Linked DNA regions of Pueribacillus theae. The protein of the gene in region 1 binds, or shares a complex with, the protein of each later gene. Links are inferred from orthologs where the notes say so. Each region holds a gene or a part of one and is shown on either strand. Other genes may lie near its edges. The genes, in order: DCC39_RS00400 and DCC39_RS02325.

Region 1 (3,091 bases):
CAGTTTTCCCTTCAATGCCGGTATTTTCAAACTTCATCGATTTTCTCTCCTTTAAACAAATAATAATAACAGTTTAAGTATAACCCACTTTAATTGTAAAGAAAACAAACAGGAAATTGAAAACGAAAGTTCATCAAATTATTGAACAATTGACACAAATAATAAAATAGGCGAACTCTTTTTTAGGCAGAGCGGTAAAATATAAAGAAAGAATACTTTTTATAGGTTACGGGAGGGATTCCGTTGTCTCAACAATCTGTCGAATCTTTTAAAAAATTTGTTAAGAAACATCCTTCTTTAATAAAAGAGGTAAGAAATGGAAGGCGAAATTGGAAGGAATTATATGAGGAGTGGTATATATTAGGTGAGCAAGATGAAGTATGGGATGTTTATAAAGAGAAAGAAGGAGGGAATTCCAGTTCCGATGAGCGGTTAGGTTTTTTTGGGAAATTAAGACAGGTTGATTTCGATCAAGTCCAAAAAAATATTTCAGATATGAAAGGACTTGTTGGAAATATTCAAGAGCTTATCCGTGATTTTAAGCCAAAACAAAAGCCGCCAACTGCACCCCGCATGATGTATCAAAGTCCTTTTACTTATAATCGACCGAGGCGATAAGCAATATTACAACAGAGCCCAGTGGTGAACACTGGGTTTTATATTGGATAAAAACAAATAAATGGGCGGACACTAAAAAGAAGGAAGGAGGTCTATGATCAAATGAGCAGAAAATGGATAATTAGCCTTGGAGTGGGCTTGTTTTTATGCTTTCAAATGGCATTTATGCAACCGTTAACTACCTTTAGTAAAGAAAATATAACGGATATGCCTGTACAAAGTAAATTTAAGGCAATTAAAATAAATTACAGTGTAAAGGGAAGGGATGTGTATGTTGAATGCATCGTTCCCGGGTTCTCTTTCGTTTCCGATGGTGAAAAAAGCACAAGGAAGGATGGAGAAGGGCATATTCATGTGTATGTAAATGGGAAAAAGATAGAGGATGTTAATCAAGCTGCCTTTATTATAAAAGGCCTCCCAAAAGGAACACATGAGATTACATTGCAATTTGTTCATAATAATCAGCAGCCTTATCAATATCATGAAAAATTTACTGTCGATATAAAGTGAGACCAATCAGTGGGGGTCTGCTGCTTAGTTAATGCGTGATAAAATAATGCCATGTAATGGGTTAGCCAATTGCATGGCGTATTCCTTTTTTTGTAATTAAGGGGTAATTTATATATAATAAAGGAGTATGGAGGTGTATTGAATGATTGCAACAAGTGATTTGCTGGAAGTGATTGAAAATTCTAATATGTTAGCTACATATATCTCTCAATCTGAGATTGCAAATAAATATCGACAGGCAAAAGAGTCATTAGCCCATAATTTAGAAGCACAGCAACTAATCGCACGGTTTTCAAAAATGAAAGAAGAATATGATGAAGTTCAAAGGTTTGGTAAATATCATCCCAACTTTACAGAGATCTCTACAAAAATGCGCCATTTAAAGCGTGAACTTGATCTTAATGAAGCCGTTGCTGCATTTAAACAATCAGAGGCAGATCTAGAATCATTGTTAAATGAAGTAAGTGCAATTATTGCCGGTGCTGTTTCACCTTTTATTAAAGTTCCAACAGGAAATCCTTTTTTTGATAATCGAAGCTGCGAAGGTGGCTGCGGTTCAGGTGGAGCCTGCAATTGCGGGTAAGGAAAAAAGGACGTGCTAACTGGTAATAAAAAGCAAAGGGGAAATGAGATGATCGGAGAGCGCATTGGCCTTTCGGTTTGGCTTTATTCTTTAAAACAAATGAAAAATTTGCGCCGTTTTGGCAATGTAGTTTATACATCTAAGAGGATGAAGTACGCTATTGTATATTGCAACAGAGAAAATATTGATGAAACAATCGAAAAACTTAATTCGCTGCATTACGTGAAAGCTGTTCAGCCTTCACTAAAACCTTTTCTTAAAACAGAATATGAAAAAGTGGTCGATAAAGAGAAGGAATTTGAACTGAAAATTGGCTTGTAGCATTTTTGGAACCCGGTTTATATAAAGCCGGGTTTTTATACGACGTTAGAAAGTATGAATGGACAGAACGGCAGAAAATCGATGCAGCAGTATACCGAGACTGTGCTCGTAGAGAGTTAGCGAGAGTATTAGGCCTCTGTCTATGCCTATAAGGTTCGGCGAGTTTTCTTTATGTAAAAAAATACCTGCAGGTAAGTCCTGCAGGAGCCTCTATCCATTGAGGCAATGGGAGAGGAGAAACCGGATGAAAGCTTATGGGGAAAGTAAGCTTTCACCGATGTTGGCACAACATCGTATTTGATGCTGTTAGTTGTATTATTGCCAAATCAATCTTTTGTATACATAAAATAAATTTGACAGAAAAATAAATTTAAAGTTTTAATTAAATATGGTAGGATGGTTTTGTATAAAAGGAGACTTGCCAGGGAATTAGTAACCATTGTCCACTTAACGCCATCAATTCCTCTAAATCTTGAAGTGGGGTTTTACGGGTGGTTGCAAGTGGGATAATAGTGAGAGCAGTGTTCAATTTGTCGAGGTGTCCACAATGCGGATAATAGCTGGAAAAATGAAGGGGTTATCGATAAAAGCAGTTCCTGGCCATTCAACAAGGCCTACAACAGATAAAGTACGGGAATCTATCTTTAATATGATTGGCCCTTATTTTCAAAATGAAGTCGGTTTAGATTTATACGCCGGCAGCGGTGCCCTGGGAATTGAAGCTTTAAGCAGAGGTTTTTCTAAAGTCATTTTTGTAGATCGGGATTATAAAGCTGTCCAAACGATAAACGAAAATTTAAAACGTTCTCATTTTAAGGAAAATGCCGAAGTTTATCGAAACGATGCAAAAATTGCTCTGAAGGCGCTTAAGAAAAGAAATATTTTTTTTTCGTATATTTTTCTTGATCCACCTTACAATAAGACAACCGTTTCAGATATTGAAACGATTCAATCTTTCGGTTTGTTATCCCATTCTGGGCGAATTATAGTTGAACATGCGAAAGAATTTGAATTACATAATCAAATAGGAGAAATCGTTCGAACGAAATATGAAACTTA
Region 2 (3,332 bases), on another replicon or contig:
CTCCTATTCGTAATGGGATAGAGAGCTTTTTTCTTTTTATGCAACATTTGTTATAATGTTATGGTTGATTAAATGAAAAGAAAAGCAATTTACTAGGAAAATCAGAGTTTTGTTTAGAAAAAGGAGGAGAAAAAAATGACAAATAAAGTTAGTGCAAATAATTCTTCGGACTTAAAATCCGAAAAGGATTATGCGAAATATTTTGAAACGACTTATCAGCCGCCATCATTAAGAGACGCGAGACGGCGCGGCAAAGAAGAAGTCAATGTACATTATGATTTCGAGATTCCTGAAGATGTAAAAAATATCGGAGCCGATCGTAAATATCTCATTCGAACATACGGCTGCCAAATGAATGAGCATGATACGGAAGTGATGGCAGGCATATTGGAAAACCTTGGCTATGAAGCTACTACGGTAGATGAAGAAGCCGATGTCATTTTGCTTAATACGTGCGCCATCCGTGAAAACGCAGAAAATAAAGTATTTGGCGAAATTGGACACCTTAAAGCGCTTAAAAGAGAAAAGCCGGAGCTTATTCTAGGTGTTTGCGGTTGCATGTCACAGGAAGAATCTGTCGTGAATCGAATTTTACAGAAGCATCCCCAAGTTGATTTGATTTTCGGCACGCACAATATCCACCGTTTGCCAACGCTTTTAAAAGAAGCTTTATTTAGCAAAGAAATGGTTGTGGAAGTTTGGTCTAAAGAAGGCGACATTATTGAGAATTTGCCCCGCGTACGCAAAGGCAATATTTCAGGCTGGGTTAACATTATGTACGGCTGTGACAAATTCTGTACGTATTGCATTGTTCCTTACACAAGAGGGAAAGAGCGAAGCCGCTTGCCTGAAGACATCATTGAAGAAGTGCGCCAGCTCGCACGGCACGGTTATCAGGAAGTGACATTATTAGGTCAAAATGTAAATGCATACGGGAAAGATTTTGACTTCGAATATGGGCTAGGCCATTTAATGGATGAAATCCGCAAAATCGGGATTCCGCGAATTCGCTTTACGACGAGCCATCCTCGCGACTTTGACGATCATCTTATCGAAGTGCTCGCAAAAGGCGGAAACCTTGTGGAGCATATCCACTTGCCTGTTCAGCACGGCAATTCTGATATACTGAAATTAATGGGACGCGCCTATACCCGTGAACAATATTTAGAGCTTGTCCGTAAAATTAAAGCGGCCATTCCGAACGTTGTTTTAACAACAGATATTATCGTCGGTTTCCCGAATGAAACGGAAGAGCAATTTGAAGAAACACTTTCCCTTTACCGCGAAGTCGGCTATGACAGCGCATATACATTTATTTACTCTCCGCGCGAAGGTACGCCGGCAGCCAGAATGAAGGACGATGTCCCAATGTCAGTGAAGAAGGAACGTTTGCAGCGCTTGAACGCGGTTGTTAATGAAACGGCGCTGGAAAAGAACCGAAACTATGTCGGGGAAGTCGTAGAGGTGCTTGTGCAAGGGGAAAGCAAAAAAAATAAAGACGTGTTAACAGGCTATACGAGAGGAAATAAAGTGGTCCATTTCCAAGGGCCGAAATCATTAATCGGACAGCTTGTCAATGTACGGATTACAACTGCAAAAACATGGACATTGGACGGGGAATTGGAAGAAATGTACGAGGTGAAAAGCTCATGACGTATACGAAGGAACAAATCATTGAAAAAGCGCTCGAATTGGCGGATATGATTTCAAACACAGAAGAAGTGAGCTTTTATAAAAAAGCGGAAGAAAAAATTAACGGGCATGAGAAGGTTCAGGGCTTGATTGCCGAAATTAAAAAACATCAAAAAGAAGCGGTCAATCTGCAGCACTACCGCAAACATGAAGCCCTCAAGCAGGTAGAAGAAAAAATTGACCGTTTGATGAATGAAGTGGATGAAATTCCTTTAGTAAAGGAATTTAAACAATCTCAAACCGAAGTAAATGATCTACTGCAAATGATTGCATCTACGATTTCAGACACCGTCACAAACAAAATAACAAATTCGAACAACTAACAGAAAAAGGCACTTTTCAGTGTCTTTTTTTCGTGAAAATCAATCCCGCCTCATGCTCCTCGTCTTTGGCAAATAAATGGATGAAATCGGCCTTTTTCGCCGATTTCAACTAGTCCGGCCTCCGGCTTCTGGCTTCTTAAGAAGAACGCGTAAGCGTTTTTCTTGCGATGTAACACAGGTCATATGCCTTGCATAGGATGTCAGTGAAGAAAAGAAGAGGAGGTATGATTAATGGCTGACAATTATAGAGAGATCATTGCCAAAGCCGTTTGCGGAAAAGGCCGCAAATATTCAAAAGCAACCCATACAGTAAATCCAACACATAAACCAACAAGCATTTTAGGCTGCTGGATCATAAACCATGATTATAAAGCAAAAAAGGACGGAGAACATGTTGAAGTTGAAGGCTCTTATGATATAAACTTATGGTGTTCCTACAACAAAAATACGAAAACAGAAGTTGTCACTGATACAGTAAAATATAAAGATATTATCCCTCTTAAAATCCATGATGAAAATACGGTAAGTGATGAATACGATGTTGTCGTAAGAGCCATACAACAGCCAAACTGCTTGGAAGCAACCATTGCGCCTAATGGCCACAAAATTCTCGTTCAAGTGGAAAGAGAATTTGTTGGAGAAATTTTATCTGAAACAAAATTGGTTGTCGCTGTTAACCCTGATGGGATCGTTGAAGAATTTGATGATGATGACCACACAGATTATGATCTCGATGATGAAGAATTTGAAGACTTGGATGCTGAATTCTTACTCGGGGAACTTGATGAATAATACACGAGAGGAGAAGAAATTCTCTTCTTTTTTTATTCTTTGGCTCTGTTCAACGGTACTGTTTGCAGCCCCACGGGCACGATTGACCTTCCGAGAAGCGGCAAGGATGTAATTACAAACGGATGCAAAGTTTTGCACCTGCGTTTGACCAGCTTATGCTCTGGTGTAGGCTTCCTCGGTGCAAGGCAGCTAAGATGCCAGAGCAAGTCGTCGCCTTCCTCGCGAAAAAAAGGTTCTCTACAGGCAAAATCGTCCCCGCTAATGTTCATTTATCACCAAGGTCATTCTTTTAGAGAAAAAAGACCGATATGTTATAATAAAAACAGATTGAATATGGACTAGAACGTGAAATAAGGTGGGTAAGACAATGGCCGAATACACCCCAATGATCCAACAATACTTACAAATAAAGGCACAATATAAAGATGCCTTTTTATTTTTTCGTCTTGGCGACTTTTACGAACTTTTTTTTGAAGATGCGGTAAAGGCGGCCAAAGAATTGGAAATTACACTAACAAAACGGGA

Evidence for each region.
Region 2: the proteins of DCC39_RS00400 (region 1) and DCC39_RS02325 are in contact, whole or in part, in a crystal structure (PDB 6PRK), measured with the Bacillus subtilis proteins. The link is inferred for Pueribacillus theae from one-to-one orthologs.

Annotation. Positions count from the first base shown.
Region 1 is NZ_QCZG01000001.1:68,411-71,501, forward strand. What follows is about bases 232-2,990. They hold DCC39_RS00400 (YlbF family regulator), read left to right. Parts: upstream 232-1,270; coding sequence 1,271-1,711; downstream 1,712-2,990. Other genes in these bases: ylbD (spore coat protein YlbD), read left to right, coding at 244-618; DCC39_RS00395 (hypothetical protein), read left to right, coding at 721-1,128; DCC39_RS00405 (YlbG family protein), read left to right, coding at 1,760-2,032; rsmD (16S rRNA (guanine(966)-N(2))-methyltransferase RsmD), read left to right, coding at 2,580-2,990. Also shown: DCC39_RS00385 (YugN family protein), read right to left, coding at 1-37; more of rsmD, read left to right, coding at 2,991-3,091. UniProt on the Bacillus subtilis protein: Regulates sporulation prior to stage II. Positively controls the competence regulator ComK at a post-transcriptional level. May modulate the translation, stability or activity of ComS. May work together with YmcA to regulate community development.
Region 2 is NZ_QCZG01000002.1:182,135-185,466, reverse strand. The notes cover bases 333-3,332. They hold DCC39_RS02325 (RicAFT regulatory complex protein RicA family protein), read left to right. Parts: upstream 333-1,649; coding sequence 1,650-2,015; downstream 2,016-3,332. Other genes in these bases: mutS (DNA mismatch repair protein MutS), read left to right, coding at 3,175-3,332; DCC39_RS02320 (outer spore coat protein CotE), read left to right, coding at 2,247-2,807; miaB (tRNA (N6-isopentenyl adenosine(37)-C2)-methylthiotransferase MiaB), read left to right, coding at 333-1,653. Also shown: more of miaB, read left to right, coding at 136-332. UniProt on the Bacillus subtilis protein: May work together with YlbF to regulate community development.